One region of the Anaeromassilibacillus sp. 1001302B_160321_C8 genome, then DNA from elsewhere that is predicted to be linked to it. Evidence: predicted binding sites of a transcription regulator. Region 1 holds the regulator's gene; the other holds the start of a gene.
The links. The regulator HrcA, encoded in region 1, represses chaperone genes, less so after heat shock. The targets are predictions, from matches to a motif close to TGTTAGCACTCNNNNNNNNNGAGTGCTAACA.
Positions count from the first base shown of each region.

Region 2: the regulator HrcA is predicted to act here: its motif matches at 14,590-14,620, upstream of I2E77_RS12765 (co-chaperone GroES).

Region 1 covers NZ_JADNJD010000005.1:49,789-66,104, reverse strand. The annotation lists gene dnaK (molecular chaperone DnaK) at 1-649, opposite strand, end outside; gene grpE (nucleotide exchange factor GrpE) at 735-1,331, opposite strand; gene hrcA (heat-inducible transcriptional repressor HrcA) at 1,383-2,414, opposite strand; gene hemW (radical SAM family heme chaperone HemW) at 2,710-3,828, opposite strand; gene lepA (translation elongation factor 4) at 3,821-5,629, opposite strand; gene I2E77_RS05065 (immunoglobulin-like domain-containing protein) at 5,835-6,335, opposite strand; gene spoVAE (stage V sporulation protein AE) at 6,567-6,923, shown strand; gene I2E77_RS05055 (hypothetical protein) at 7,148-7,300, opposite strand; gene rpsT (30S ribosomal protein S20) at 7,510-7,773, opposite strand; gene gpr (GPR endopeptidase) at 7,893-8,708, shown strand; gene spoIIP (stage II sporulation protein P) at 8,894-9,952, shown strand; gene I2E77_RS05035 (hypothetical protein) at 9,977-10,147, shown strand; gene I2E77_RS14075 (hypothetical protein) at 10,364-11,176, shown strand; gene I2E77_RS05025 (helix-turn-helix domain-containing protein) at 11,408-11,626, shown strand; gene I2E77_RS05020 (HAD family hydrolase) at 11,619-12,410, shown strand; gene tadA (tRNA adenosine(34) deaminase TadA) at 12,578-13,039, opposite strand; gene I2E77_RS05010 (CPBP family intramembrane glutamic endopeptidase) at 13,083-14,129, opposite strand; gene I2E77_RS05005 (HAD family hydrolase) at 14,368-15,156, shown strand; gene I2E77_RS05000 (ferritin) at 15,240-15,752, opposite strand; gene ytaF (sporulation membrane protein YtaF) at 16,017-16,316, shown strand, end outside.
Region 2 covers NZ_JADNJD010000024.1:15,168-31,483, forward strand. The annotation lists gene I2E77_RS12705 (response regulator) at 1-295, shown strand, start outside; gene I2E77_RS12710 (helix-turn-helix transcriptional regulator) at 356-1,261, shown strand; gene I2E77_RS14005 (zinc ribbon domain-containing protein) at 1,359-2,069, shown strand; gene I2E77_RS12720 (secondary thiamine-phosphate synthase enzyme YjbQ) at 2,132-2,548, shown strand; gene I2E77_RS12725 (thymidine kinase) at 2,678-3,289, shown strand; gene I2E77_RS12730 (AI-2E family transporter) at 3,363-4,613, opposite strand; gene I2E77_RS12735 (hypothetical protein) at 4,760-6,895, opposite strand; gene I2E77_RS12740 (efflux RND transporter permease subunit) at 6,892-9,084, opposite strand; gene I2E77_RS12745 (AraC family transcriptional regulator) at 9,274-10,524, opposite strand; gene I2E77_RS12750 (MarR family winged helix-turn-helix transcriptional regulator) at 10,683-11,150, shown strand; partial or broken gene ftsH (ATP-dependent zinc metalloprotease FtsH) at 11,147-12,964, shown strand; gene I2E77_RS12760 (THUMP domain-containing class I SAM-dependent RNA methyltransferase) at 13,183-14,313, shown strand; gene I2E77_RS12765 (co-chaperone GroES) at 14,715-14,999, shown strand; gene groL (chaperonin GroEL) at 15,047-16,316, shown strand, end outside.

The DNA.
Region 1 (16,316 bases):
GCTTGAAGGAGGTAACCATCCAATCGATGATGCGCTTATCGAAGTCGTCGCCGCCCAAGCGGTTGTTGCCAGCGGTTGCAAGCACTTCCTGCACGCCGTCGCCCATCTCGATGATGGAGACATCGAACGTGCCGCCGCCGAGGTCATACACCATGATCTTCTGCTCTTCGCCCTTGTCGATGCCATAGGACAGAGCCGCGGCCGTCGGCTCGTTGATGATACGCTTTACATCCAGGCCCGCGATCTTGCCGGCGTCCTTGGTCGCCTGGCGCTGTGCGTCGGTGAAGTATGCCGGGACGGTGATGACTGCGGAGGTGACCGTCTCGCCCAGATAGGCTTCTGCGTCCGCCTTCAGCTTTTGCAGGATCATTGCGGAAATCTCCTGCGGGGTGTAGCTCTTATCGTCAATCGTTACTTTATAATTGGAACCCATCTCTCTCTTGATGGAAGAAATGGTGCGGTCCGGGTTGGTGATGGCCTGGCGCTTTGCCACCTGGCCCACCATACGCTCGCCGGTCTTGGAGAACGCGACCACGGACGGCGTTGTGCGCGCGCCTTCTGCGTTTGGAATTACAACCGGCTCGCCGCCTTCAATCACGGCTACACAGGAATTCGTTGTACCAAGGTCAATACCAATTGTCTTGCTCATAATCTATACCTCCAGTTTTCATTCTGCTTTTTCAGTTGAATCTATATATTAGATATTAGAAAGGGGATTGCGGGACAGTGGACGGTTAGTTTGCAACGACCACCGTTGCATGCCGGACGACTTTGTCGCCGATCTTGTATCCCTTTTGATAAACCTGCGCAACCACGTTTTCGGCTGCGTTTTCGTCGTCAATATGGGATACGGCGTTGTGCAGTTCCGGGTTGAACGCCTCCCCTGCGGCGCCCATCTCGGACACGCCCAGCTTTTCCAGCGCTTTTTTCAGCTGCGTCTGGACCATTTCCACGCCCTTGCGCAGGTCTTCGACACTGCACTCCTGCTGCTCCAGCGCGCGCTCCAGATTGTCTGCCACCGGCAGGAACTCGAGCACTGCGGCCGCTGTCGCATCGGAATAAATCGCTGCTTTCTCGCGCTCCGTGCGCTTGCGGTAGTTGTCATACTCCGCTGCGGTGCGCAAGAGCTGGTCTTTCTGTTTTTTCAGGGCCTCCTCTGCTTCTTCAAGCTTTTTCTGCATCGCTTCTTTCTCTGCCTTGGCCTTTTTCCCGCCAAAGCCTCCTTTATCCTTTTTTTCGGCCTTTTCCGTTTCCTGGGAAGCCTCCGGCTCCGCGTCGGTCTGCGGGTCTGTTCCGGCTTCTGTCTGCGGATTCTTTTCCTCCGTATTCAACTGTCCGGACCCTCCTTCGTTTTAAATTGCGCCATTGCGCTCTATCAAACTCTAAAAGTCATAGTCCATCAATTCGGTGAGCATCTTCCCAACCGCGTCGGAAAGATATTCCATATGGGCGATCACCTTCGCGTAATTCATGCGCATCGGGCCGATGATCGCCAACGCGCCGGCGTCCTTGCCGCCGACGGTGTAGCGGGAAATCACCACGCTGGAATCCTTGAGTTCCGGGCGGCCCGTCTCGTCGCCGATGAGCACCTTCACGTTTTTGCTGCGCTGCTCCAACAAGCGGTTCAACTCGTCCGCATGCGCCAGGAAATCCATCATCCGGCGCGCGGTCAGCGAGAGCTCCGGATAGAAGAGCAGGTTCGTCTGCCCTTCCATGCAGATTTCCGCCTGCATGGAATCCCGCGCCACGTCGAGCACCGCCATAAACGCGGACGACATCAGGATCGCCATCTCCCCCATCGAGGCCGCCATGTTCTGGATAAAGGCGGGCGTCACTTCCGAAACCGGCATCCCTGCCAATTTCTCGTTGAACACCCGGAAGAACACCCGCAAGATCTCCTGCGACAGGTCAAAGTCGCAGTGGAACACGCGCGTCTTCATGGTCCCGGCGGAGGTCATCAGGATGACCATCGCGGTGCGGCGGCTGGTCTGCACGAATTGGATCGCGCGGATATTCGCCCCGCGGCCGCTCGGCGTTGTGGATACCGCCGCAAACCGGGTGGCGGCTGCCATCACCCTAGAAACACCGTCCAGCAATTTTTCCGGATCATAGGCGCTGGAGAGCAGCTGGCTGTCCAGATAGCGCTTTTCTTCACGGGTCACGGGCTTTTTCTTCATCAATGAATCGATGTACACCCGGTACCCCATTTGGGTGGGAACCCTGCCCGCCGATGTGTGCGGCTGGTCCAGAAGCCCCATCTCCGCCAAATCGCTCATTTCATTGCGCACGGTGGCGGAAGAGACTGCAAAGTCGAGGTTGTCACAAAGCGCCTTCGAGCCGACCGGCTCGCCGGTGGCGACATACAATTCGACGACCGCCGCCAGAATTTTTTTCTTGCGTTCGCTGAGTTCCAACCTTCCCACCTCTCTTGTTTGGATTCGGAGTTTAGCACTCTTTTATATCGAGTGCTAACTCTAGTTATTAATTTATCATTACTTTGCCCGGTTGTCAATAAGATAAATGTAAATTAATTATGAATCTGCAATGGAGAAACTTAGCAATTTGCCAAAAGGACGAATATGGCAACAAGGTTTCCCTTCCCTGAACCGGTCCTCGCGCCCACCGCCATGCTAATAAATAGAAAAAAGGCCGCACAGACCGGCCAAACCGCCAAATCTACACAACCTTTTGTATATTATTTTTCACTTATTACGTTTCGTATAAAATCTCCGCCAAAAGCGCATTGGAAACCAAAAATCCCTTCCGGGTAAACCGGAAACCCTCCGGCCAACACTCCGTCAGGCCAACGCGGGCATACCGCTGCGCCGCACGTTTCCATCGCTCCGGAATGGGCTCGCCAAAGCGGTCCCGGTAGCGCGCCTCCTGTAAGCCCTCTGCCAACCGGAGTGCCAACATCGCATATTCCTCCGGCCCACCGGCGGGAATCTCCGGGTCGGCGTCCTCCTCCGGCGCTTGCCCTGCCAAAAACGCGCGCAGGTCGCGCGCCTCATAGAAGCGCTTCCCGTTCAAAAAGGAATGCGCGGCCGGGCCAAGACCGAGATATTCCTCGCAGTGCCAATACTTCAAATTGTGCCGGCTCTCAAAGCCCGGCCGGGCAAAGTTGGAAATCTCATACTGCATCAGGCCGTGCCGCTCCAATTCCTCGCAGGCTGCTTCGTAGAGGGAACAGGTCTCGTCCTCGTCCGGCAATTGCAGCTGCTCCCTGCGCTGGTAAAAGGCCGTGCGCGGTTCGATCTTCAACAGATAGGCGGACACATGCGGCACCCCCAGTTCCGCGCAAAACGCTGCGGAACGCCGGGCGCTTTCCACCGTCTGCCCCTCGATGCCGAGCATCAAATCGAGCGAAATATTTTCGATCCCCGATTTGCGTGCCGCCGCCACCGCTTCGGCCGCCTGCGCCGCTGTATGGCGGCGGCCCAAGCGTTCCAACTCCCGGTCGTCCGCCGACTGCATCCCGATGGACAGGCGGTTGCCGCCCGCTGCCCGGAACCCCTGCAAAAAGCCCGTCAAATCCACGCCAGGGTTGACTTCCGCGGTGATCTCCGCGCCATCCAGTCCAAAGCAGGCCCTCGCCTGCCCGATGAGGCGCGCCACCCGTTCGCCGCCCAGCAGCCCGGGCGTCCCTCCGCCAAAATACAGGGTATCCGCCGGGCGTTTGATTTTATCCGAATTGTATTTTAATCTATCAATCATACAATCTGTATATAAATTAAGGGAATCCTCCGAGGCATGGACGGAATAGAAATCGCAATAGGGGCATTTTTTCTCGCAAAACGGCACATGCAGGTATAAACCGATCTTATTCATCCAGCTTCAGCACGCTCATAAACGCCTCCTGCGGCACCTCGACCGTGCCCAGCTGGCGCATGCGCTTCTTGCCTTCCTTCTGCTTTTCCAGCAGCTTCTTCTTTCGGGTGATGTCGCCGCCGTAGCACTTCGCCAGAACATCCTTGCGCAGCGCTTTGACGGTTTCGCGCGCGATGATCCGGCCGCCCACGCACGCCTGGATCGGCACCTCGAAGAGCTGGCGCGGGATCTTCTCGCGCAGCTTTTCCGCCATCTTGCGGGCGCGCGGGTACGCCTTGTCCGCGTGGATGATAAACGAGAGCGCGTCCACGACCTCACCGTTGAGCATGATGTCCAGCTTGACCAGGTTGCTCTTCTGGTAGCCCGCCAGCTCATAATCGAAGCTGGCATAACCGCGGGTGCGCGATTTCAGCGCATCGAAAAAGTCGTAGATGATCTCATTGAGCGGCAGCTCATAATGGATATCGACGCGGTCCGTGTCGATGTAATTCATATCCTTAAATACGCCGCGGCGCTCCTGGCAAAGGTCCATAATATTGCCCACATATTCCTTTGGGGTGTAGATATGGGCGTTCGTAATGGGTTCTTCGGCCTGCGCGATCAGCGACGGGTCGGGATAGTTGGTCGGGTTGTCGATGGCGATCATCTCGCCGTCGGTCTTCGTGATATGGTAGACGACGCTCGGCGCGGTTGTGACGATGTCCAAATTGTATTCGCGCTCCAGGCGCTCCTGGATGATCTCCATATGCAAAAGCCCCAGGAAGCCGCAGCGGAAACCGAAGCCCAATGCGACGGAGGTCTCCGGCTCAAAGGAGAGTGCCGCATCGTTGAGCTGCAATTTCTCCAGCGCGTCCCGCAGGTCCGGGTATTTCGCGCCGTCCGCGGGGTAGATGCCGCAGAACACCATGGGCTGTACCGCGCGGTAGCCCGGCAGCGGCTCCTTCGCGGGGTTGTCCACGCGCGTGATCGTATCGCCGACCCGCGCTTCGCGGACCGCCTTGATCGACGCCGCGATATAACCGACCTCGCCCGCCCGCAGGCAGTTCATCGGCTCAAAGCTGGTGGCGCGCATATAGCCGCATTCCACCACGGTAAATTCGCTCCCCACGCTCATCATCCGGATCGTATCGCCCGGATGGACGGTCCCGTCCTTGATGCGCACATGGGCGATGACGCCCTTATAGGCGTCGTAGTAGGAATCAAAAATCAGCGCACGCAGGGGGGCGTCCTCATCGCCCTCCGGCGGCGGCACCTGCTTGACGATCTGCTCCATCACCGCGTCGATGTTGATGCCCATCTTGGCGGAAATGCAGGGGGCCTCGTCCGCCGGGATGCCGATCACGTCCTCGATCTCCTGCCGCACATGCTCCGGCTGGGCGCTCGGCAGGTCGATCTTGTTGATGACCGGCACGATCTCCAACCCTGCGTCCACGGCCAAATACGTGTTGGCCAATGTCTGCGCCTCGATGCCCTGGGAGGCGTCCACCACCAGCACCGCGCCCTCACATGCGGCGAGCGAGCGCGATACTTCATAGTTAAAGTCCACGTGGCCGGGCGTGTCGATCAGGTTGAACACATAATCTTGATCGTCCTTCGCGTGATAGACCAATGTCACCGCATGGGCCTTGATGGTAATGCCGCGCTCGCGCTCCAGGTCCATGTCGTCCAGGATCTGGTCTTCCATGTCGCGCAGCGCGACCGATTTCGTCTGTTCCAATATGCGGTCCGCCAGCGTGCTCTTGCCGTGGTCAATGTGGGCAATGATGCTGAAATTCCGGATCCGTTCGCGTGGTATTGCCAAATGAATCACCGTCTCTTATCTCAAAAAGTTCCATACAGCCTAACCCTGTGGAGAAAGCTATAAAATCGGCCATAATAATGTATTATACCACAGAATGGATTCCTCTTCCAGACTTATAAACCGGTGTTGCCGGAAAGCCGGTGTTTCTATCCTTTTAGGGCAGATCGAAACCGATTATTTGTAAAACAAACGGGAACGTTCCCCCTCAAACCTCCCCAAGATCAAACTCCGCATAGTACGTCTCCCCATTAAACGTATTCCCATAACGGTAGTGGCCTTGCGTGAGTGCTTCCTTCCCATAATAATTGACCGGGTGGATGCGGTGCTCGCTCTGGGAGTGCGGGGCCGAGAGGATCCCGATGTCGTGCCACGCCGTATCCGGGAGATATTCGAGCATCTCCCATTTGCCGTTGTCCGAGAGGCGCTCCAGCCAATACGCTTCCCCATAGCTGAATTCCTCGTCCGTTCCGTTGTGAATCTGAATGACGATCTCTTCCGGGGCAGCCGGAAGAGCGCCTTCCCCAACGGAGAGGGAAAATTCCCCGTCGTATGCGCCGGGGTCCTCGGAAGACGCCGGGTCCGACACGGAGGAAGACGGGTCCACATGGTGGGAAACCGTCTCCGGCCCTTCGATGGCGCTTGTTGTACAGCCCACAAGCGCCGCACAGATTCCCAACCATACCATTGTGCAAAGCATTCTTTTCATTTGGCATTCCTCCTTCTATTCAGAATACCGCCCGAGAAAAGAAATTTTTTCAAATTTTCCACCGAACCTTACCATTTTGTGGAGAACCAACCGCAAATTCGTTTTGCCCGCAAACGTGTACCCGGCCTGCAAACGGGCCCATTTCCCTTCCTCCTTTTGCCGGGCCACAATCCTCCCCCAAACTGTATAAAATGGCAGCCCTTTCCTCATACTAACCATGAGGTGAAACATATGGAATACGTTTGGGCATTTGTCGTCGGCGGAGCGATTTGCGTCGTCGGACAGCTGTTGATCGATTACACCAAACTGACGCCAGCCCGCATCCTGGTTTTATTTGTCACATTGGGCGTGGTGCTGGGCGCGCTCGGCATTTACGAACCGTTGGTGGAATTTGCAGGCGCGGGCGCAACCGTCCCATTGACGGGATTTGGCTATAATATGGCGAAAGGGACGCGGGAAGCCATCCAGGAGCAGGGGCTTCTGGGAGTGTTCACCGGCGGCGTAACAGCGGGCGCCGCAGGGATTGCCGCGGCGGTGTTCTTCGGCTATTTAGCCGCCATATTTTCAAAACCCGGAGATAAGAGCTAACCGGTACGTCCGGTACGGGAAGTTTGCCTACCGCGGCCTGCGTATCCTGCAGGGGCGCGTGATCGGCATGCTGCTTTACAAGCTGATGAAACACATCTATGAAAAGACGCGCCGCGACATCGAGCGTTGGCGCGAATTCCGGAAAAAGCGCAAAAATAAAACGGGCAGGTAATCCACCTGCCCGTATCCTTTCCCAATGAAGCCAGGAATGGATAGCCCGTCCCTTATTGAATCGAGCAATCCAGATAGTGCTCAAGCTCCTCTTCGTCCTTGCGCTTCTTTTCAAAAAAGAGGACGACGGCCACAGCTGCAGCAGCAACAGCCGCAAGAGCAGAAACGATCGTGATAAAAACAGCAAAATTATTTCCTTTTTTCAATGTGAGCACCTCCATTTGTAAATACAAGCCCGGCGGGACGAGGGGTTCCACCGCAGCGAGGGACTTGTTGATACAACCAAATTGTTATCTATATGATAACCGTTTTCCTACAAAAAGTCAAATGAAATTGCTTTTGGAAATGATTTCCCGTCAAAATGAGAAAAAGCAGAGCATATGCTCTGCTTTCAGCTTTTCCTCGCCTATTCGACTTATGCCTGTGCAGCATTCAGCTTGCGGACGAGAGCGGACTTCTTTCTCGCGGCAGCGTTCTTATGCAGGATGCCCTTTGCAGCCGCCTGATCGATCTTCTTCACCGCAACACGGACGGCCTCCGCCTTGTTCTCCGCACCGGTCTCCACCGCATGGTTCGCCTTCTTGATCTCCGTCTTCAGGCTGGAGTTGAATGCTTTATTGATAAGCGTCTTTGTAGCAGTCACCTTCACGCGCTTCTTAGCAGATTTAATATTCGGCATGGTTCCACCTCCTTTGGTGCTGTCATGTAGTTTTTATTCTACCATCAAGGTTCTAAAAAATCAAGCTTTTTCTCAAAAACCTGCACGGCTACCGAAAATTAAAAAAAGGAGAAATGTATATGGAATACCGCACCGACCTTGCGCTGGAATACACGGAGCCAACGAGCCAGCGCGTTGAGAAACGGAAAAACTGCACCATCACGCGCATCCGGGAAAACGGAGCGGACTACATCACGTTGGAAGTCCCGGCCATTTCCGACCACATCGACAGCGGGGACGAGCTGCTGCACCAGCTGCGGGATGAGCTTAGCGCCCTGCTCCCGGAAACGGGGCTGGTGCTCGTGGCGGGCCTCGGGAACCGGGCGATCACCCCGGACGCCCTGGGCCCACAGACCGCCGAGCAGGTATTGGCAACACGGCACATCCACGGGGAAATCGCACGCATCACCGGATTGGACGGCCTGCGCCCGGTGGCGGTGGTCAGCACCGGCGTGTTGGGATGCACCGGCGTAGAAACCAGGGAACTCCTGACCGCATTGGCGCGGGAATTCCGGCCCTCCGCGGTGATCGCGGTGGACGCCCTCGCCGCGCGCAGCCTGGGGCGCTTGGGGTGCACCATCCAGCTGAGCACCGGGGGGATTTCCCCCGGCTCCGGCGTCAACAACGCCCGGCCGCAGCTCAGCCGTGAGACATTGGGCGTGCCGGTCATCGGGATCGGCGTCCCGACCGTCGTGGACGCAGGCACGCTCGCCGCCGACCTATTGGGACGCGCCGCCCCCAAAGACAAGGTTTCGCCGCGCGGCGCAAGCATGGTCGTCACCCCGCGGGAAATCGACCTGCTCATCACCCGCGCCGCCCGCATGGTCGCCATGGCGATCAACACCGCGCTCAACCCCACCCTTTCCGTAGAGGAGTTTTCCATCCTCGCAAGCTGAGCGGGAAAAACCGCCTTTCGGCCATAGGGCTCGTCTGTCCCTTCCCTTTGCATTTGACATTTTTTCAAAGCATCCCCCGCAAGGTCTGGATTCCCATGGCCCTGCATACACATTAAGAAGCACGGCTATGGTTTTGCGCTTCAAAAGCTGTGGCAAATCGGTTGAATGGCGGGGGAATGCAAAATATGAGAAATTGGCGACAATATGGACTGATGTTTTGCTCTGCGGTGCTCGCCGCTGTAGCGGTGTTCTGTACGGCTGCCCGCCTGCCGGAACTGCACGCAGGCGATGCGGCGCTCGCAGCGGCGGGGTTCATCCTTCCGGGCGGCGCGGCGGAAGCATTTCGCACAGAGCTCTCCGAAGACGTTGCCGCCAGCGCTCCGGAATCCTCCTCACAGGCGCCGAGCTCCTCCAGCAAACCGGCCGCCAGCTCGTCCAGCAAGCCGGTCTCCTCCTCCGCGTCGTCGGGGACCGTCAGCGAAACGGTCACCGGGACAGTCCGGGAGATGAGCATCAGCAATTCCGGCATACAGTATGAGAATATGTGGGTCAAAAACACAAACCAATACCACGATATCGACATTGCTGCGGAATTGGCCAAGCAACCGGCGGTCAAAATGAAAAAGGACGGCACCAAACAGATTTTGATCTACCACACGCACACCACGGAAGCGTTTGCCGGTTCCTCCCGCACACAGGACAATTCCCAAAACGTGGTGGCGGTCGGGGAGGAAATCAAAAAGCAGCTCGAAGCCGCCGGGTTCGGCGTGGTACACGACACCACCTGCCACGACTACCCCAGCTACAATGGCTCTTATGACCGCTCCGGCGAAACCATCCAACGCAATCTGGAGAAATATCCCGACATCCAGGTCACCTTGGACGTCCACCGCGACGCCATGGGCACGCAGGACGGCATGCGCATCAAGCCGACCGCCCTGATCAATGGGAAAAAAGCCGCCCAGGTCATGATTATCTCCGGCTGCGACGACGACGGCACCCTGGGGTTCCCAAACTGGGAATACAACCTCCGCCTCGGCGTCCGCATCCAAAAAAGCCTCTCTGACCTCTATCCCGGTCTGGCGCGGCCGCTCAGTTTTTGCCCCAAAAAATACAACGAGCACATGACAAAGGGCTCCCTGCTGGTCGAGTTCGGCACGGAGGTGAACACCTTGGAGGAGGTCAAATACTCCGGCCAGCTCTTTGGGAAAGCGCTGGCGGAAACCCTGGAACAACTCACATAAGCCTTTGAAAGGATAGGACGTATCATGAAACGGAATACAAACGCGCGCATCTTTGCCGTATCGTTTTACACAACGCTCTGTGTGTTGGTCCTGGCGATCGGTATCTTAGAAGTGGACTACTACTCCCGTCAAACCGGATTTGGCGACGATCAGACCTTGATCCATGCGCTGACCGGATGGGATTTGCACCTCTAACCGGATTGTTCATAAAAAATTCACCTCTGGGCGCGGCTTCGCCGGGGTTGGTTTGGTTGCTTTCTGTTCGAAATATGCTATAATAACTTGTAACGTGTCGGATGCACGCGATCCGGCAAAATCCCCCATTCGAAGAGATTCGCCGTCCATTCCCACGGTGGGACCCTGCGGCCTTATGCCGCCGCGCCCTGCTGGTTATCTCAGGAGGTTTCAAATTTGAAAAAACATAACAGGGCTTTTTTGCTCGTTTTTACGATACTGTTTGGCATGGTTTCCACGTTTGGGACCGTTTCGTTTGCGACCGAAACACCTGTCGATCCGTCAACCAATACGCAGCAGCAGGTCATCGGCCGCACGCCGGTATCTGAACCGCCTGCTACCGACCCTGCAACACCAGTTACCGACCCCACTACCCCCACCGTAGACCCCACTGTGCCAACAGAAGATCCCACTGCGCCGGCCGTAGAACCCACCCCGGACCCCACCACACCTTCCTCGGAGACGCCTACCACCCCCACGGAGCCATCCACGCCCGAGCAGACAACGCCGCCCGTTACGGAGCCGCCGGCGACGACCCCTTCTTCGGAGCCACCGGCGCAGCCGGCACAGAACTCCGAGAATACGGATACGCAGCAGCCTTCGCAGACGCCGTCTACCACCAATCAAAACCGTCGTCCTACCACTTCCCGTGAAGATCCCGAAGAGGAAGAAGAGGAGGAATCCTCGTCAGAGACTCCTTCCGAGCCGGAGGAATCCTCCAGCTCCGTCTCCCTTCCCTCCGTCAGTGTGCCGGACGACAGCAGCCTGCTCCCCTCTTCCAGCATGGCCCCAACTTCCAACCGGACGCTCAATTGGATTGGCATCATTGCGTGGGTCTGCATCGGCCTGGGCGTGATTGTCGTGGTGATTGTCATCTTGAGCAACCGTAGGCCGCCGCGCGGCGGAAGCGGGCGCAAGCGTTACCGCAGGCCGAAACGCCGTAAAAAGCATTTATTGAATGATAAATATTATCGCAATTTAAAATATTAAACCGTTTGCAGGCCCCTATGATTGGCGTGGGGGCCTGTTTTTTCTATAAAAACATCGCTATACCAATCATTTTTCTATAAATTCTGGATAGAATTTTAAAATGCAATTTTACATTTCACACAACTCCGCTAATTATTCCAGTTTAATTCTATGTTCATTTAGCCACCGTTTGGTTGCATTTTCGTGTTTTTGGTACTACAAAATAGTAGCATAGAGTAAAGAGGTGGAACCATGTTTTTCCAACGCATCGAAGACTTGCGGATCGACCACGATAAAACGCAGCAGGAGATTGCGGACGTGTTGAGCTGTAAACGGGAGGTCTATCGCCGTTACGAAAAAGGCATCCGGGAAATCCCGGTCTGGGCGGTCCTCAAGCTTGCTACATATTACCACGTTTCAACCGATTATATTCTGGGATTAAGCGATCAAAAAGGAGGGGCATATGAGTAGGAAGGCAATCTTCTTTGATATTGACGGCACCCTGCTCTCCTCAAAGAATGAGCGGCACTTTTTTGTTCAACCTAGCACATGGAAGGCGCTTGAACAATTAAAGCAAAATGGGCACATTGTCGCCATTTCTTCTGGAAGGCCGGAGCGGTTTATTCATAAATATTTCCCAGGGATCTTCTCAAATTATGTTGCCATGAACGGGGCGCACGTTGTTGTGGATGGGAAAACCGTCTTCGAAGAATTCTTTTCCCCCACCGAGGTTCGGGAATTTATGCAGTATTTCGACCAGTATGGATGCTGGTACAATTTTGTTGGGAACAGCCGGGGATGGGCCCGCCATGTCCCACCGGAGCAGATCGAACCGCTGAACGAGAGCTACGGCATGCCCGGATACCTGCAAACCGAGTGGGAACCGGAGGACGTCCATGCCAGCATCATCGACTTTGTATTCCGGGACGATGCGCACTATGAGCAGTGCAAGCCCGCCTTTCAGGAACCGATGGTGCTCAACAAGCACCCGGGCAGTCTGGCGGCAGACCTCTCCTTCAAGGGCAAGGATAAATCCCGCGGGGTCAAGATGTTCCTGCAGCAGGCGGGCATCGCCCCGGAGGACGCTTATGCGATCGGCGACGGATACAACGACATCACCATGATGAAGGTGGTCGGGCATTCCATCGCGATGGGGAACGCTGTAGACGAGCTGAAGGAGGTCGCGGATTACGTCACTGCGGACATCCTCGACGACGGCCTTTACAAGGCTTTTGAACACTACGATTTACTTTGATAATCCCTTTGTTTGAACCTCAGGAAACAAAACGGGCCTCTTAAACCTTTCCGGGGGTTGCACAGGCCATGGAAGCCCTGCTACAGCAGGGCTTCCCACACACTTTTCAGACACCCACACAAAAAGGACGCCAGAAACGTTTGCAGCTGCGTTTCTGGCGTCCTTCTTTATAAGGATTCCGTTTTGGCCTCTTTTTGGCGCCGGGCGCGCAATTCTTTGAAAAAGGCGGTCAGCACCCCCGCGCATTCCTCCTCCAGCACGCCGCTGGTCACCCCCGGCGCATGGTTGTACGGAAGCGCAAACAGGTTGACAACCGACCCGCACGAACCGGCCTTCCGGTCCCTGGCGCCGAACACCAGCCGGGGGATGCGCGCATTGATGATCGCCCCAGCGCACATGGGGCAGGGTTCCAAGGTCACATAAAGCGTACATTGCCACAGCCGCCAGCCCCCCAAAGCGCGGCATGCGCCGTCGATGGCCTCCAGTTCCGCATGGCAAAGCGCATTTTTGCCAGTCTCCCGCCGGTTTCTCCCCCGTGCAATCACACGGTCTTGATAGACCACCACCGCGCCCACGGGAACCTCCCCCTCCGCGGCGGCCTCCCGTGCGAGCTCCAACGCCTCGCGCATAAACGCTTCATCCCTGTTTTCCAGAACAAGCCCTCCTTCAGGGTTATAAATACATCATCATCACACAGGACAACACGCAATAGCCGAACAGCACCAGCCCGCCCGGATTGACGATCAGCTTGATAAACTTTTGCCCGGCTGTCAGAAGGCTATTGGGCTTGTGCAGGTGAAAGAACCCCTTTCTGCGCAGGGCCAGGAATACAACCGAGGCAATCCCCAAAAGCACCCAGGCGGAAAAGGCGATCAGGTACACGGCGTTTGCCAGCACGTCGCCCTGGTACCATTGCAGCAGTGTAATGGCAGCCGAAAGGCCGTTGTTCAGGAAATGGATGACAATGGACACCCAGAGGTTTCCAGTCTTGACAACCACAAAGGCCAACGCCAGCCCACAGAAAAAAGCAAACGGCAGCTGGACCAGATTCCCGTGGAACATACCGAACAGGAACGCGGAACCAACAATGGCAAACCCATCCCCGAACCGGCGCAGTCCATGCAGAACGGCACCGCGGAACACCAGCTCTTCCACGAGCGCTGGGATCACTGCCAGCGAAATAACATACAATGCCTGGATGGACGGTTCACCCGTGAGCGGGGAGTCCGGCACGGTGCCGTTGTAGCCCGCCCATTCCAGGAAGTCCATCATCCAGTTAGCCGGGAAGTTGGCCAGCATACACACGCCCATCCCCAAAAAGACGCACGCCAGCGCCGTGCTGAACCGTGTCTTTTGGAATGGCAGCACCTGCTGCAGCGGCAGCCGTTTGACGGCCATATACAGGAGGGGCGGCAGTGCAAACGCCAAAAGATACGTCACCCCATTGACCAGATAATACAGCAGGGGCGTATACCCGCTAAACTGCAATTCCCCTTGCCAACGGTATCCGATCATGCGCAGGAAGCTGGTCTCCACGGACGGCAGCGCCGCCATCAGCAAAACCACCAACAGCAGCATCCAGCTCAAGCCGCTGGCCGTTTTTCCCAGACGGTGTTTCTCCTCACGCCTCTGCTCATAAAACGGGTCCATACCAACCTGCGGATAGGGCGTGTACATGGGATTTTGTTGCGGTACATATGGATGATCGTAATTGGCCAATTTCAGCCCCCCTTTTTAACAATACAGCCTATGTTTAAATAAAACGTATTATAGCACACTCGGAGCTATCCCGCAAGACGCGGGCCGGTTCCAATTCTTTTCATCAGGGCAAATATACCGCGCCTGTTTCAGGAACAGAAGGCGGCCTTGACCCGGCTCGCCATTCGATGGTACAATCGGAACGGCCGTTTTTAACCGGCCCCCACAGAACCACATGGAGGAAAGGTAGTTGATTCCCATGTACCAGGGCGCTGTATTTTTTGATGCGGACGGGACATTGATCGATGGGCCGTCCGGCATCATTGCCCCCACTGAAAAGACAAAAGAGGCCATCGTGCGTTTACGTGAACGAAACATTCTCACCGTGCTCGCCACCGGCCGTTCGAAATGTTATGTGCTCCCCAGCCTGCTCCTGTTTGACTGTTACATCACGGCAAACGGCGCGCGGTCCGAAGCAAATGGGACAGTGATCCACAACCAGGTCCTTGCGCCGGAGGCGCTGCGCACCCTCGTGGCATACCTCGATGCGGCGGGGATCAACTCCGTCCTAGAAGAACCCGACTATTGCTATTGCCGGGATCTCTCCGAGGAGTATTTCCAGGGGATGATGCAAAAATATGCGTTCCCCATCGACCGCTTCCTCCCCCTGCAATCGCTGGAGGGCCTGCGCATCAACAAGCTGATGGTCACCTACGACCGGATGGACAAGCGCGACCGCTTTATGCGCGACTTTGGCGACCGGTACGACATCACCGACCAGCCTGGCAACCAAGCCTGCGACGTCGGACAGCGCGGCGTCTCAAAGGGACTGGGCGTTCAGAAGGTCCTGGAGCATTTCCAAATTCCAAAAGAAAATGCCTATGCATTCGGGGACGCGGACAACGACTATGAAATGTTCCGCGCCGTCGGGACCGGCATCGCTATGGGCCGGCATACCCCCAAGCTGGGGCAGGTGTCCCGCATGGTCACAGGGACGGTCCAACAGGAAGGTATTGCTACAGCGCTGAAAGAATTGCATCTCATCTAACAGAAAGCGGCTGTCCGGTAGGGATAGCCGCTTTTTCCCATGACAAAAAGAAGCCCCTGGATTCCAGGGGCTTTTCAAACGCATTAAAGGACCAACGAAGGCGCTGCATAGGTGCGCGCCGCCAACTCCTGATCCAACAAATACAGGGATTTTGGATCACTGCCAAAGAGCTCCATCTTTTTCAGGAGGTCTTCCGCGTTCTTCTCTTCCTCGCCCTGCTCCTTGACAAACCAGTCGAGGAACTGCATGGTCCGGAAATCCTTGACCGAGTAGGCCGCGTCGTAGATGGCGTTGATCAAACCAGTGACATACCGCTCGTGCTGCAATCCTTTTTCAAGCACGGTCATATCCTTATCAAAATCCTGCTCCGGGCATTCAATGGCTTCCAGCGTAACCTTCTCGCTGTTGTTCTTCACATACTGCAAGAACAGCATGGCATGGTCGCGCTCTTCCTGCGCCTGAACCTGATACCAATTTGCAAACCCATCCAAGTTCCGGTCCGCAAAATAATTAGAAAACGCCAGATACAGGTAGGCCGAATAAAACTCTTTATTGATCTGTTGGTTTAATAGGTCCTTTACTTTTTCATTCAACATAAACCAATCACCTCCACCGCTATTATAGTACAACATAAATCCCTCTGCAAGGCAGAATCCCGCCGAATTTTGGGAGCGGAGTGGCCGGTCCGGGTCCCAGCGATTTCTCTGCCTGGCTTTTCTCTGGGAGGCCCCAGCGGTTCTCCGCTCTCAGCTTCACCAGGAAACGGTTGCGCGCAACGCGGGAAGCCTCCTGAAAAGCCTCCTATCACGTTTTTTCCCCTTCGGAATAGAATGGAGAAAAAGCCTGAAGGCGGTGATTGCTTGGACAATCCGGTATTTGCAATCCTTGAGCCGCTCGTGCTCGTCACCGCGCTCTCGGTGGACGCCTTTGTCGCCAGCTTTGCCTATGGGACCAATCAAATCAAAATTCCCTTCCGCTCCGTTGCGGTCATCAGTGGGATTTGCAGCGCCATCCTGGGTGTTTCGTTGTTTCTTGGTTCTCTGGTGCGTCCGTTCATGCCGGAGCATCTGGCCGGGGTGCTCTGTTTTTCCATCCTGTTTCTGCTCGGCATCGCCAAACTGTGCGACAGCGCCATCAAATCGTTGATCCGCCGCTCACAG
Region 2 (16,316 bases), on a different contig from region 1:
ATGGGAAGATGAGCAGTATGATAGCAAAGTCAAGGCAAAGTATCGAAAGGCTTGCATGTATTTGCGCCAAGCATTGGAAAAGGTTGGCCTTGGTGACGCGCTCATATCCGTCCGCGGGAAGTTGGGAATCAATTGCGAGCGCTTCGACTGCGATTATTTTCGATTGCTTGCCGGCGATGTACAGGCAGCGGCTTCGTTTGCAGGGGCATTTCTGTTCGAATACTCTTGGGCAGAAGAGATGTTGCCCAATGTGCAGCGAATGGCAGAAATGGTTTTAGCCAGAAAGCAATCTTAAGTATGGTGTGAAAGCCTTTTGTACCCGTTTCTAAGCGATGTGTATAGTAGGGAGGACGATATGCAGACAGGCCGCTTGTTTTCCATCCTATATTTGTTGATGGAACATGGGAACATGACTGCCAAACAGCTTGCGGAGCGGTTTGAGGTGTCGCCCCGCACAATTTACCGTGACATTGATCTCCTGTCCGGGGCGGGAATACCAATCTATGCCAGCAAGGGAAAGGGCGGCGGAATCCAGCTCTTATCCCACTTCGTTCTGGACCGTTCGTTGCTTTCTTCCGAAGAGCAGGATGAAATTCTATTCGCCTTGCAAAGCCTACGGGCGGCCAGCATGCAGGGGACACAAGTGCTGTCCCGCTTACATGGGCTTTTTCAGAAGCGTGTAACGGATTGGATAGATGTAGACTTTTCCAGTTGGAATGGCGCCTCAGCGGAGCGGGAGATTTTCGGTATTCTCAAAACAGGGATCTTGGAACAATATGTGTTGGAATTTTCCTATTCCAATACTTTGGGGGAGACCGCCCGGCGCTGTGTGGAACCGATGAAATTGCACTTCCGCAACAGCAGTTGGTATTTGCAGGCTTATTGCCGCACCAGACAGGATTACCGCACCTTTAAAATATCCCGGATGCAGCATGTCTGCCTGACCGGTCAGCACTTTACCCGGGACCAGCATTCATTGCCGGAAATGGAGCTTCCATCCTATGCATCGGGCCATACCGTCCCATTGGTTTTGCAGATTTCCGCAAAGATGGCCTACTGGGTTTATGATGAGTTCCCAGTGGATTGCATCCGGCGGAGGCAGGATGGGACTTTCGTTGTATCCATAGAATATCCGGACGATCCCTGGCTCTGCGGCTATTTATTGTCCTTTGGAGATGCCATGAAGATCCTTTCCCCGCCGGAAATACAGAACCGGATTGCCTGTTTTGCCCATAATATAGCGGACCTTTATGAAAAATAGGGAGGCTTTGTATTTTAATATGACATGCTCTTGTCCTATTTTGTGGTTTATACTGAGGAAACAAAAACGGGAAATCCCCGGGAAAGAAGGAACAGGTATGAACTATGAAATCGTAACATTGCAGAAAAAAAGAATCGCCGGCGTCTCTGTACGTACGAGCAACGCCAGCCCGGACATGCAGCAAAAGATCGGCGAACTTTGGACGCGTTATTTTCGGGAGATCAATGGAAGACTGGCGGGGGGCAAGGGACAAGCTGCCTACGGCCTATATACCAATTACGAAAATGGCGCACAAGGCGATTATGATGCTTTCGTCGGCTGTGAAGTGGATGGTGACCCGGCGCCACAGGAGGGAATCCGGTATGTGACGATCCCAGCCGGTTCCTATGCAAAATTTCAGTTTCATGGCGATGTAACAAAGGATATGGGGATATTTTGGAAACAGGTTTGGCAGGAAAATCTCCCGCGCAAGTTTACTTGTGATTTTGAAGAATATTCTATCGGGATGGGGAATGGCCAACCTACGGATGTGGCGATCTATGTAGCGCTGGCCGACTTTTGTCAGAGCTGCGGTATGCCAATGACAGAAGCTTCCCAGTATGGGACGAATGCGGATGGGACAAGAAATACCGATTATTGCCGTTATTGCTACCAAAATGGCGCTTTTCTAGCGGATTGTACGATGGAACAGATGGTGGATTTTTGTTTGGACGTGGAAAAGGATTCTGGTAGGTATACGGACCGTGCAGAAGCGAAAAGAGCGATGCTGTCTTGGTTCCCGGAACTAAAGAGGTGGAAAGAGAAATAAGGGATTGCGCTTTTCACAGCGGTTGTGGTAAGATGGGAAAAAATATGAAAGGGGCCGGAATGATGAAATCTTATCGGAAAGAGCTGTGGTTCCATGTGCCGGCGCGCAGGGGCTTGGTCAATATCACACCGCAGGTGGAAGAAGCGCTGCGTGAGAGCGGAATTAAAGAGGGGCTGGTTCTGGTAAACGCCATGAATATCACTGCCAGTGTGTTTATCAATGATGATGAGGCAGGACTGCACCATGATTATGAAGTGTGGCTGGAAAAGCTCGCGCCGGAAAAGCCGTATGACCAATATCATCACAATGGGTTTGAAGACAATGCCGACGCCCATCTAAAAAGGACGATTATGGGGCGTGAAGTGGTGGTAGCTGTGACAAACGGTCGGCTGGACTTTGGCACATGGGAGCAGATCTTCTACTTTGAATTCGATGGAAAGCGGGATAAACACGCTTTGATCAAAATCATCGGAGAATAATCTTGTGTGGGGCCGGTTCAGGAGCATCTGGGCCGGCCTGCTTACTTTATAGAGTACAGACCAATACCAGACGGATGTTGTGCCTTTTCATCCGTAGGTGCATATCCTTCCGGAAAAGGGGGAAAGGGCATGCCGAAGCTATATTTTAAGTATGGGGCCATGAACAGCTCTAAATCGGCAAACGCTTTGATGGTGAAATTCAATTATGAAGAGCAGGGATACCGTGTTGCGCTGTTAAAGCCCAGCATTGATGATCGTGACGGAACAGAGGTAGTAAAATCGCGCATTGGGTTGGAGCAACGGTGTTATGTGATTGATGAGGACATGAACCTGCTGGACTGGTACGATGCACACCGGGAATACCAGGTGCTGATCGTTGACGAAGCGCAGTTCCTTACACCAGAACAGGTGGAACAACTCAAGGACCTGGCGGTGGATGAAATTCCCGTGTTGTGCTTTGGATTGAAGACAGACTTTCAGACGAAGATGTTTCCTGCGAGCAAGCGCCTGTTTGAATTAGCGGATTCCCTTTCGGAGATCAAATCGGTGTGCCGTTGCGGCAGGAAGGCAGAAGTGAACGCCCGTATCCACGACGGGGCCATCATCAAGGAAGGCAAACAGATTTTGATCGGAGGCAACGAGCGTTATGTAGGGATGTGTTACAAGTGTTGGAGGGACAACCGGTTTTCTGGCCTTTCCCATTCAGCGCATACAGGAACAGAGAAAACAGCCTTAAAGTGATGGTGGCAACCATTCTTTAAGGCTGTTTTTAATGGATGTTTGGACTAGGTATATCCCATTCCTACTTTGCGATTTATTTACGTTCAGAATCTATAGAGGAGGTTTCTACCATATTTTCTGCGGCGGCCTTCCCCTTGGTTTGCGCCTCGGGAAAATTTTTTCGCTGGAACTTCTCTTTGGTAAGCCCTTTTTTGTACAGGCGCCTACGAACTGTTTCGCGGAGAAGCGCATAGAGCACCGAAAAGGTTGGAATGCCCAACAGGATACCGACGATCCCAAACAGGTTCCCACATAGGATGATGGAGAGCAAAACCCAAATCGGCGGCAATCCAATGGAGGTGCCGACCACGCGCGGGTAGATTAGGTTCCCCTCAATCTGCTGGAGAATCAGGAAGAATACAATATAGGTTACCGTGTACCATGGATTCACCAAAAGCAGGATAAAACCCGCTGTGAACATAGAGATATAGGGCCCAATGATGGGAATCAGGCTGCATAGCGCGACAATTGAACTAATCAATACCGCATAAGGCAATCGGAGGATACTCAATCCAATGTACACCAGGAAAAACCAGATGCACGCTTCTGTGAGCTGCCCACGCACAAAATTGGAAAAGATCCGGTTGGCCATGCTGGAAATCTCGATGGTCCGCCTTGCTGCACGGTTGGGCAGGAACGCATAGAGTAGGCGCTTCAAATGGCTGGTCAGCTTTTCCTTACCGAACAGCATATACATACAAAAGATAAAACTCATGGCCATGGTAAAAATGCCGTTCGCCACGCTGGCTGTAATGTTAAACAGGGACCCCATAAAATTGGAGGTAACCTCTGTCGCTTTGGACAAAAGGGAAGTCCAATCGATGGAGAGGGAGTTGATTTGATCTTGGGTCACATTGTATTTTTCCAGAAGACGGATAATCTCGTTTGATAAGCGGCTGATGTACGTGGGGGCGTTCCGAATCAAGACTTCTAAAGAGGAAACCAATTCCGGAACGACAAAAAGGATAATTGCGCCTAAGATGACAATCAATGTTAGGAAGGAGAGCACCACGCAAACGGCGCGCCGGCACTTCTTCCACAGTTTGAGATCTTTTTTATTGAGAAAAGCAAATACTTTCTCCTCGTAAAACTTTAAGATCACATTGACTACAAATGCAATGGCAATTCCGATAAAAAACGGGGATGCAAGCGAAAAGATAGAGAGGAAAAAGCTGAACAGCTTGTCCAGGTTGAACAGAGCGAATATCAACAAAACGGTGTAGGTAATTAAAAGCACAATCCGCTTTGTCAGCTTGGGATCTTCGATCAGCTGTTTTAAATTCATATCGTTCACTCCTCAAGCTCATTATAATACGCGGTGTGAGCGAAGTAAAGAAAAGCCGTTCCAATTCATTGGAATTATCAATGGTTCAAAAGGCCGGATGCCATAGGGTTCCCAAGGCATCCGGCGTTATACATGGCAGTATGTTTTTATTGAAAAAGGGAAGTGATGGATTCCCATAACTGCTGGAAAAGGTTTACCACCCTGTCCCAAAAGCTAGTAGGTTGGGAATCTGGGTCCAGATCCTCGACGGGTTCCTCCGCATCGCCTAAGGAGATTTCTTCTGTGCGCAAGATGACCTGAATGCTGGCAGGAGCAGGATTTTTGCGGGATGTAAACGAAACCATCTCTGCTTCTGCGTCCAAATTTAAGAAATTGCTGTCCTCTTCCACTTGATCCAGCTGGTCTTCCACGGTCCCTTTGATGGAATCGCTTGCATCGCGAAGGGACGACGTGCTGCCGGACATATCCAGGGCTTCTGACAATGCGCCGATCAATCCGTCCAGTGTCTTCTGGGTCCCTTCATTCAGATATTGGCCGCTCTCCTTCATCATCGATTCGAGATCTTGTAGGAAGGTGGAGGTGCTGGTCAATGTGGAGCCGAGCTGTGTGGCCAGTTCGGAACAATCCGACAGCAGGGAGATGGTACCCTCCTTATATTGGTTTAAGGTATTGTTTAACGTTTGTACGGTGGTGAGGAAAGAAGAGCAGGTGGCGATGGCAGCTTGCAAAGATGTGCCGGTGCGGTTGAGTTCACCGATTACGTCCGCGGCGGAATCTAAATCGGAGAGCCCTTTCAGGTCGTCCAATAGATCATCGATTGCACTGCCTAAGCCGTCCAACGTGCCAACGGTATTGCTGGTATTGCTTAAAAGGTCGGTCAGCTTTTTCCGCACTTGTTCCAGCTTGACGGTGGCTTCATCCAATCGGTCGCGGTATTTCTTGAGCGGCGCAAGCAGTGTATCGGAGACGCCTTTCTGTGTAAGGTCCGCGATCACCTGGTCCAACTGGCTTTTGGTGTCCTGCAAACCGGTGAGCAATTTTCCAAGCGGGTCTTCCAGGCGGTCGATCGTTCCTTTTAGATCTTCCAAATCTCCCTCAAACGGCGCGAATGAATCGGTTAGATCATCAATGGCGTCTTGTAGGTTGGTGAGATGCTTGCGGCTGATGGTGGCGTCGTTCAGAGCGTCCTCCAGATCTTCCATGCTGTTTTGGAGACGGGAAAGAGAACTGGAAAGGCTTCCCAAGTCGGAGGCTAGGAGGCCGGTGGTATCTACCATGGCATTGATGTCTGCGCTGACATCGTTGACAAGCTGTTCCCCGTTTTGCAAATGCGGTACGAGAGCAACAATCTTCTGCGAGAGTGCATCCAGATCCTTCAAAGAAGCGTCTGCGCCGTCATAGATGCCTCCCTTCGCGGACTGAATGGATGTGCGCGCCTGTTGTAGGGCTTGCAATCCCTCCTGGGTCAGTTCCAGGCTTCCGGACATATCCTCCAGCGCGTTCAAAATTTGATCCAGGCTGTCATAGACGGAGTCGGCGGAATCGCCGATGGTGTCCTTCGCCTCTTTCAGATCCTTGATGGTCTTCATCTGCTCCAGGGTTCCGGGGATCATCAGCATGATCACGCCGGGAAACTCAAAGCTTTCCGTGCCGATGCGGATGGTAAAGGTTGTATGTTCGCCGGGCAGCGCCGCAAAGAGAACCGCTTTGTATGTACCGATGGATTGTGTTTGGGAACCCGGCGCTTCGATGCTGAGTACATCCTCGACATTGACCATGGTAGCCGCCTGCAACAGCAGATTGTTTTGATAGTAGGTTTCTGCGCTCCCGTTCGGAATGCATTCAATATTGATTTCTACCAAGCCGGATGCGCCGGCGAGGTCTTGCGCTTCTGTGGGAACGCCGTTGAGCTTGTAAGAGACTTTGAAGGACCAGGGCAGGATGATGCTGTTTTGCGCAGGCGTGCATTCGTAAAAGAAGTGATCGTTCGCATCCGGGGAGAGGCTCCAGACAACGCCGTCGTTCGTCAATTCCGGCTCGTCGTATCCGGACATGTTGGTGACCTTTGTGTACGATCCATAGTCCTTAAATTCCCGGTTCCCATTGAGGCTGCATCCTTTGACTACGCTGGTGCCGGTGACGGCGCCGTAGTGGTCCAGGTTGACGTAGACGGCCTCATCCGTTGTGACCGGCGTTTCCACCGCATGTGCAGGAATCGTAGCAAGGGGAAGCAGCATGGCGAAAGATAGGATACAAGCAATCAAGCGTTTACAGTTCTTCATGATAAGAGGCCTCCTTTGGAGTTTTGCTGAGCTGTATCAGGGGCTGTAGTTTTTTTTCGTTTGTGTTTTTCCAGCCATGTTTTCCATCGGATGGAACGCTTAGCTTTGCGGAGCGCCCGGCGGCGCATTTGATTCATGACCAGTTTGTCGCTGAGCACCAGGAGGACAGGCAGAAGGAAAATCACCAGCAGGGTGCTCAGAAGGGCGCCGCGCCCCACCAAGTGCCCCATATCTGCGATGGCGGAAACAGTGGAAACATAGTACAGGCCGTAACCAACGATGGTTAGGATGGAACCGGACGTCAGAATGGACAGGGCACTTTGTGAGATTGCATGGATGGCAGCCTCTTTTTTGGGAAGATGGGTACGCGCTTCCAAATAATTGTTGGTTGTCAGGATGGAATAGTCCACTGTCGCGCCTAATTGTAAACAGCTTACGATGATATATCCCATATAAATCATCTTGTCGCCCGCTAAATAGGGGATCGCCATGTTGAAAAAGATGGCTACTTCGATGGGGATCATTACCACGATAGGAATAATGAATGAGCGGAAGGTCAACAGGACCACCACCGCGACTCCCAAAAGCGAAAGGATATTGACGTAATTGTAGTCGTTGGTGATGATGGTTTGGATATCCTGTGTCGAGGGTGTCGTCCCCACCAGATAGGAGCCCTCTGGATAATAGGATTCGACAATCGAACGCACTTCATCCGTACATTGATAAGCGTACGCGCTTTCGTCCTTGGTCTTAAGGTAGATCATGATGCGGCTGTAATCGTCCGAGTGGAGCTGTCCGGTCAGGGATTCTGGAAGGAAGTCTTCGGGGACCCCTTCTGGCAGCGTATCTGCGAGGGATGTGACGGATTTTACATAATCCAAATCCCGCAGCGATTCGGTCAAAGCGCGTTCCGTTACATTGTTGGTATTGGGGACCAATGCAAGGACCAGGTTGCTGCGGCCGAAGCGGGTATTGATCGCCTGCTCATCCTCATATACCTTTGTTCCAGGGCTGGAGCCCAAGGAGCCGTTCCCGAAAAGGAACTGGTTCATATTCTGCGCGGTAAAGGCCGGAACAACCAGAAGGGCAACCAGGATGAGTACGCCGTAGCGGATCTTAAAGACGGCCTTTCCTAATCCCTTGAAAGAGGGCATAAAAGAGCGGTGGGCGGTTTTTTCGATCTTATCCCCCCAGCGGAGCAATAAGGCAGGCATCAAAAGCAATACCGTTAAAAGGCTGATGACAATGCCTTTTGCCAGGACAAAGCCCATGTCAAAGCCAATTTTAAAGCGCATCAGCATCAACACGAGGAAGCCGACAATGGTCGTTGCGCCGCTGGACAGGATGGAAGTCACAGAGCTGTGAATCGCATTTGCCACAGCTTGCTCGGGCTCTACCCCCGCTTGCCGTTCCCTGGTGAAGGAATGCAGCAAAAAGACGGAATAGTCCATTGCGATGGCCAATTGCAGGATGGCCGCTGTACTAAAGGTGAGAAAGGAGATTTCCCCCAAAAAGATATTGGTACCCATGTTGATGATAATGGCCACGCCCATGATGAATAGGAAGAGGAAGGGTTCAAACCAGGATGTTGTGGTGAGGCAGAGGATCACCGAAATCATAAAAATCCCCATCACCATGGCGATAGCAATTTCACGGGTCAAGGTTTCATCCAGAGATTTGTTTTGTACAGCGGGCCCCATGAAATACCCCTTATCCCCGGTGATGGCTTCGATTTCGTTGAGTGCGTTGTGCGTCTTGGCATCGGAATCGTCCTCATCAAAAATGATATCCATCACGGCGTATCCGTCCTTGTAATAGTCCTCGATCGCCTCGTAATTGATAAAAAGTTCGGATTGATAGACGTCGGCCGCGGTATCCGCCCAGGTGACCATATTGACCCCGTCCACCGCTTCGATACGGTCCTTGTACAGTTTGGCTTCATAAAGGGATACATCACCGACCATAACGCGTGCCGTGCCGGGGTAGCCGAATTCCTCATCCATCACATTCAATCCGGCTTTCGAAGCGGCGTCGTCCGGCAAGTATTTGCTCAAATCATAATTGACCCGGACAAAGCAAAGGGCAATAATGCTGAGGACAACGGCAACGGCAAAAATCTTTTCAATCCATTTGCGTTTTCTGATGACAAAATTGGAAAAACGGTGGACCGTATGTTTTTCCTTTTCCAACTGCAATCGCCTCCTGTGACAAATTGTGGAAATCATTTGGCATTCTGGAACGAATCAGAAATTCTAGATGAAAAATCGGATATTGCACATGATACTGGATAAAAAACAGAATTGTATACCATAAAAATACATATTATATTATTTTTTCTACCTAACATTTTTGAAAATCAAAAGGGATAACCCCTTTGTTCAGTGTTCGCCGGGGCGCTTTGCTTTGGAGAGCTTTTGGCCTCGTTTGCGATACTGCTGCGGGGTCATCCCTGTATACCGTTTGAAAATTTGTATGAAATAGCTTTGGGAGATGAAATGTAAAAAGTTACTGATCTCCAAAAAGCTCTCGTCGGATAGGAGGAGGAGATTCTGCGCTTCGCGCACACGTGCCTGCTGGATGTAAGAGGTAATGGTCGTCCCCGTCTCCTGTTTAAAGCGGCGCGAGAGATACCGGGGGCTCAGCTGCACCTGGTCTGCAAGGATCGAAAGGGAAAGCTCCTCGTGCAAATGATCGGTGATAAATTGAATGCACTGAGTGATGGGAAAGGAATACGCTGTCTGCCGCTGGACATTAGCCACCCGTTCGGTCAGGTCGAATACCATGCGTGCGCACAACATGTAGACATCCTTTACCTCCCCGCAGGTTTCCATCTGCTGCACATATACATCGCTGAGGCGGCATGCAGATTCGGCGCTCAGTCCCCCGGCGATTGCGGCGCGTGAAATTACGGCGGCAATCGCAATGGAGGTATCCTTGCTTTGCCGCAAGGGAGTGGAAGAGAGTGTGCCGGCGGTTCCTGAGAGGTAGGTATCCAATAAGCGTTTTAGTTCAGCGGTATTACCGGTCTGGACGCATTTTGTAAACATTTGCTCGAGCGCAAATGGGACTGGCATATTGGTCAATTCCCGCTGGGAAAAGTAGCTGGATTCCAAGGCGCGGTTGATTGCGTCCTGGGGGATCTGCTGCTGTTGGGCGATAAAAAAATCCGAGATGCCGATACTTTCCCCGAAAATTGTCAGATGGAACATCTGCACATAGCGGATAAACTGTACCGTGTTGTAAACAGGGAGCTGTTTGGCAAGGGTGTAGAGCTTATGCGTATCCTTACAGGGATAAAGCGAAGTCAGGTCACGGATGCTGCCCGGAGAGATCTCCTCCAAAAGCGCTGGTCCCAAAATCAAAAAAAGGGATTGTTCATCCATAGAAAAGGAGATGCAGGCACACAATAAGACCGAATGGTATGTCTGTAGGACCGGGCCTTGTTTCGCGCGTGCAATAAGGGATTCAGAAATGGAGCGCGGGAGGCCGATCTCCTGAAATTCTGGGAGAGAGGGAAAGAAAAGGCGCGTGGCCCCATGGATATCAGCAATTTGAATGGGAATTTGTGATACTTCATAGAGCAATTTGCTGAATTCGCGGATGCGTTCCCAATCGTTATCAAATTTCATAGGTTCTCTCCATTCATCGGTTAGCAAAAGCGTTAGGAAAAGTTCAAAAACCGGTAACATGTTTTTATTTCAAAAATATTATACTATAAACACTCTATTCAATATATTATATATACATGAAAACTATTTGAACAAATTATTGCCAACGGAGGTGTGATATGGAGGTCATCGAATTCAAAAATGTGGTTTGGGATATGACGCGCCGGATTTCCGAATGTATGGATGGGATGTTCCGCCCGATTAGCGAACAATATGGCCTGACACACATGCAGATGCGGATTCTTATGGAGCTTTGGTCCGCGGAGGATTCCCCCACAATCGGCCAGCTTGGGCGCACATTGGGGATGACCAGCGGAAATATGTCCTCCATGTGCAAACGTTTAGAGCAAGAAGGCTTCCTTCTTCGGGTCCGGGATTTACAGGATGAACGTATGGTCAAAATCGCCTTATCTGAGAAGGGGAAGGACACTGTCCGGGCGATTGACCGCCTTGCAGAAGAAAAATATGCCTCCTGCTTAGAGAGGCTTGGACGGGAACGGATGGAGCAAGTTGCCGAAAATTTGCGTGAGATCGATGCGCTACTGCGCGACATGTTGGAAAATCATCAGAAAGGAACAGTCGAATGAAAGAACAGAAATCACCGAAAAAATCATTGATCTATTATTATGTAATTGCGCTCGTGGTGCTTCTTTTATTAAATGCACTGGTATTCCCCAGTATATTTGGCACACGGGTAACCGAGGTTTCTTATGACGCATTCCTGGCCCAACTAGAGGCGGGTAAGATCACCTAGGTGGAAGACCAGGAGGATAAAATTGCTTTTATCGGGCAGGACGAAAATGGAAAAGAAGCCGTATTCGTCACCGGCAAAATGGAGGACAGCGATACGCTGAGCAGCCGCCTGGATGAAGCGGATGTTCAATATGGAAAGGAAATCCCGAAAGAAGAGTCGCCGCTTCTTACGTTTATTCTCTCCTGGGTATTCCCCATTTTGATGTTTCTTATTTTGGGGCAGCTGCTCACCCGCTATATGCAGAAAAAGATGGGCGGCCCCAACGCCATGACCTTTGGCAAGAGCAACGCCAAGATCTATGTGGAGGCGCAAACGGGCAAGACCTTTGACGATGTTGCCGGGCAGGACGAGGCGAAGGAAGCCCTTTCGGAGATTGTGGATTTCTTGCACAATCCATCGAAATATGCAGAGATCGGCGCTTCTCTTCCGAAGGGCGCTTTGCTGGTGGGCCCTCCGGGAACCGGTAAGACATTGCTTGCGCAGGCGGTCGCTGGGGAAGCAAAGGTGCCGTTTTTCTCCATCTCCGGTTCGGAGTTTGTAGAGATGTTTGTCGGTATGGGGGCAGCCAAAGTCCGCGACCTCTTTAAGCAGGCCCAGGAGAAGGCCCCTTGCATTGTGTTTATCGATGAGATCGACACCATCGGAAAAAAGCGCGAGGGCGGCATGGGCGGCAACGACGAACGGGAGCAGACCCTCAACCAGTTGCTTACGGAGATGGACGGCTTTGACGGGAAAAAGGGCGTTGTAATCCTGGCCGCGACCAACCGCCCGGATTCCTTGGACAAAGCGCTTCTGCGCCCGGGCCGTTTTGACCGGCGTATCCCGGTGGAACTGCCGGACCTGGCGGGGCGCGAGGCTATTTTGAAGGTTCACGCCAAAAAGATCAAAGTGGCACCCGACATCGACTACAACGCTATCGCCCGCGCGACCGCAGGCGCTTCCGGCGCGGAGTTGGCGAACATCATCAATGAGGCGGCCTTGCGCGCGGTACGCTGCGGCCATTTCAGCGTGACGCAGGCGGACTTGGAAGAGAGCGTGGAGGTTGTCATCGCCGGTTACCAGCGCAAGAGCGCGGTGATCTCCGCAAAGGAAAAAGAGATCGTCGCTTATCATGAAATTGGACATGCGCTTGTTGCCGCGATGCAGAGCGACTCGGCGCCCGTCCATAAAATTACCATTGTCCCGCGTACATCCGGAGCCCTGGGCTATACCATGCAGGTGGAAGAGGGCGAGCGGGTGCTGATGTCCCGCGAAGAGGCGTACAACAAGATCGCCACGCTGACCGGCGGCCGTGCAGCGGAAGAACTGATCTTTGGCTCGTTTACCTCCGGGGCATCCAACGACATCGAGCAGGCGACTAAGCTTGCGCGCTCCATGGTGACCCGGTTGGGCATGAGCAAGACCTTTGACATGATGGCCTTGGAGACGGTCAGCAATCAATACTTGGGCGGGGACGCCTCCTTGACCTGCTCGCCGGAGACCGCGGCTAAGATCGACGAGGAGGTTTTGGAGCTGATCCGTTCTGCGCACGAAAAGGCGATTGCGATTTTGAAGGAGAATATGGAGAAGCTGCATGAGTTGGCGCACTATCTGTTGGAGAGGGAGACCATCACGGGCGAGGAATTCATGGAGATTCTAAAGAAATAATGGGACAGCGGCCGGGCACAGGTGTTTATGCCCGGCCGCTGCTGCTTTTCCGGATGGGTTTTGCTTTTGTAGAGGGCCTATGGTATAATCAATCCATTCCGCATGGCTGACGCTTGCCGGAAAGGGGCAACGGCGTTTGGATGCGGTGTGGGCCGCCTTTTTAGGCGGATGCGAATCAAATCGAAAACGGGTGTTTCCCGGGAAATAGGAGTGTATCTATGGCTGAACAGTGGAAAATGGTAATCCCGTGCCTGTTGGGGATCGAAGGACTGGTGGGGGATGAATTGCGCGCGATGGAAGCGCAAAATGTGGAACCGCAGAACGGCCGTGTGTTTTTTACCGGAGATGCGTCGATGCTCGCGCGCGCCAACCTCGGCTCACGGTATGGGGAGCGCGTTCTGATTGAACTGGGGAGCTTCGAGGCGCGCAGTTTTGAAGAGCTCTTCCAGGGGGTAAAGGCCCTGCCTTGGGAACAGTGGATCGGAAAAGAGGATGCGTTTCCCGTCAAGGGGCGCTCCCTGAATTCCAAATTAGCCAGCGTCCCAGATTGCCAATCCATCATCAAAAAAGCCGTCGTGGAGCGCCTGAAGGGCAAATACCATCTAAATTGGTTTGAAGAGACCGGGACTCTGCATCAGATTCAATTCCTCATCATGAAGGACCACGTCAGCGTCATGCTGGATACCTCCGGGGCGGGCCTGCACAAGCGCGGTTACCGGGCCAATTCCACAGAGGCGCCGATCAAGGAGACCTTGGCGGCGGCGATGGCGTATCTTTCGCGTGTCCGCCGGGATGGGATTGTGATCGACCCATTTTGCGGCTCCGGTACCATTTTGGTGGAATCTGCGCTTTACGCCAAAAACATCGCCCCGGGGCTGCAACGTTCGTTTACAGCGGAACGCTGGAAGAATATCCCGTCCGCAGTCTGGCAGCAAGAACGGGCGCGTGCGCGGGACCTGGTGTGCCGGGACGCTTCCTTCACTGGGTATGGATATGACATTGACGGGGCTGCGGTGAACCTGACGCTGGAAAATGCGCGCAAGGCCGGTGTGATCTCCTGCATCCATGCGGAGAAGCGGGATGTGGCGGATTTCCAACCGCTGGGCGAACGCGGCGACGTCATTTGCAACCCGCCGTATGGTGAGCGCCTGCTGGATATCCGCGCCGCGGAAGAGCTCTATCGGACGATGGGGAAGGTGTTTACCCCCAAGAAAAAATGGAGCTATAACATCATCAGCCCCGATGAGACCTTTGAGGAGTGCTACGGCCGCAAGGCGGACCGCCGCAGAAAGCTTTACAACGGCATGATTAAGTGTCAGTTTTATATGTATTATAAAAGCGGGATTTAGCAGATGGACAGCCAGTCCGCTACGGCAAAAGCGGCTGGTTGCCGAAGCAGAAATGCAAGAAGAGGGCTGGAAATTTCAGGGAGAGTGTGCGGAAAGGCTTTTATAGCGCATGCGGCCGGTTGTAGGAGCAATGGCTTGAAACCGCCATATTTTGTGGACTCCCCTTGGAAATCCGGCCCTGCTTTGCATATTTCTGGGTGAATTGTAAATAATTTATGAAATTGCATTTTTTCGGGAAAAACCCCTTGATTTTTCCTGCGTAAGTGGCTAAAATAGTCTTAGCACTCAGAGATAGCGAGTGCTAAGAACATATCGTTTCAAGCGGCGCGGTCAAAGCGTCGAGCAGTTTGAAAGGGTATGCATGGATTTTGTAGGATCTATTTCTGAAGGAGGAAATTTAAATGACAATCAAACCGTTGGCAGACAGAGTTCTGATTAAGATGGAAGAAGCAGAAGAGACCACAAAGAGCGGCATCATCCTGGCAGGTTCCGCGAAGGAGAAGCCGCAGGTTGCGGACGTCATCGCAGTGGGCCCCGGCGGTATGGTAGACGGCAAGGAAGTCGTTATGAATGTCAAAGTGGGCGATCGTGTCATCACCAGCCAGTATGCTGGTACGAACGTCAAGATGGACGGAGAGGAATACACCATCGTCCGTCAGAGCGACATCCTGGCAGTGGTTGAATAAATAAGTATTTAAGAGAATTTATAGTATCATATTTGGAGGAATAGACTATGGCAAAGCAGATCATCTATGGCGAAGAAGCAAGAAAAGCTCTGCTGAGCGGCATCAATCAGCTCGCAGATACCGTGAAGATTACGTTGGGACCTAAGGGCCGCAACGTTGTGTTGGATAAGAAGTTCGGGGCTCCGCTCATCACGAACGACGGCGTGACCATCGCAAAGGAAATTGAGCTGGACGACGCATTCGAGAATATGGGCGCACAGCTCGTGAAGGAAGTTGCCACCAAGACGAACGACGTCGCTGGCGACGGCACCACGACCGCAACGCTGCTGGCACAGGCTTTGATCCGCGAAGGCATGAAGAATGTCGCAGCTGGCGCAAACCCGATGGTGCTGCGCAAGGGCGTACAGGACGCTGTAGACACAGCTGTGGATGCTCTTCGCGAGCATTCCAAGAAGGTTACCTGCTCCGACGACATCGCCCGTGTTGCAACGGTTTCCGCTTCGAATGAAGAAGTTGGCAAGCTGATTGCGGACGCAATGGAGAAGGTCACTTCCGACGGCGTCATCACCGTGGAAGAGAGCAAGACCGCTCTGACGGACTGCGACGTTGTGGAAGGTATGATGTTTGACCGCGGCTATATCAGCCCCTACATGGCGACCGATACCGACAAGATGGAGGCTGTCCTGGACGACGCCTACATCCTGATCACCGATAAGAAGATCTCCAACATCCAGGAAGTCCTGCCGCTCCTCGAGCAGATCGTACAGGGTGGCAAGAAGCTGCTGATCGTTGCAGAGGATGTTGAGGGCGAGGCGCTCACAACCCTGATCCTGAATAAACTGCGCGGCACCTTCAATTGCGTTGCAGTCAAGGCTCCGGGCTTTGGCGACCGCCGCAAGGAAATGCTGCAGGATATCGCCGTGCTGACCGGCGGCCAGGTGATCTCCTCCGAGCTTGGCTTGGAGCTGAAGGACACCACGATTGCCCAGCTGGGCCGTGCACGCCAGGTCAGGGTGGACAAAGAGAACACCATCATCGTTGACGGCGCCGGCAACCCGGACGACATCAAGGCGAGAGTCCATCAGATCCGCAGCCAGATCGAGACCACCACGTCTGATTTCGACCGTGAGAAGCTGCAAGAGCGCTTGGCAAAGCTTGCTGGCGGCGTAGCGGTCATCCGCGTAGGCGCTGCAACAGAGATTGAGATGAAGGAGAAGAAGCTCCGCATCGAGGACGCTTTGGCGGCAACGAAGGCGGCTGTGGAAGAAGGCATCGTAGCAGGCGGCGGCGTTGCTTTGATCGATACGATTCCGGCGG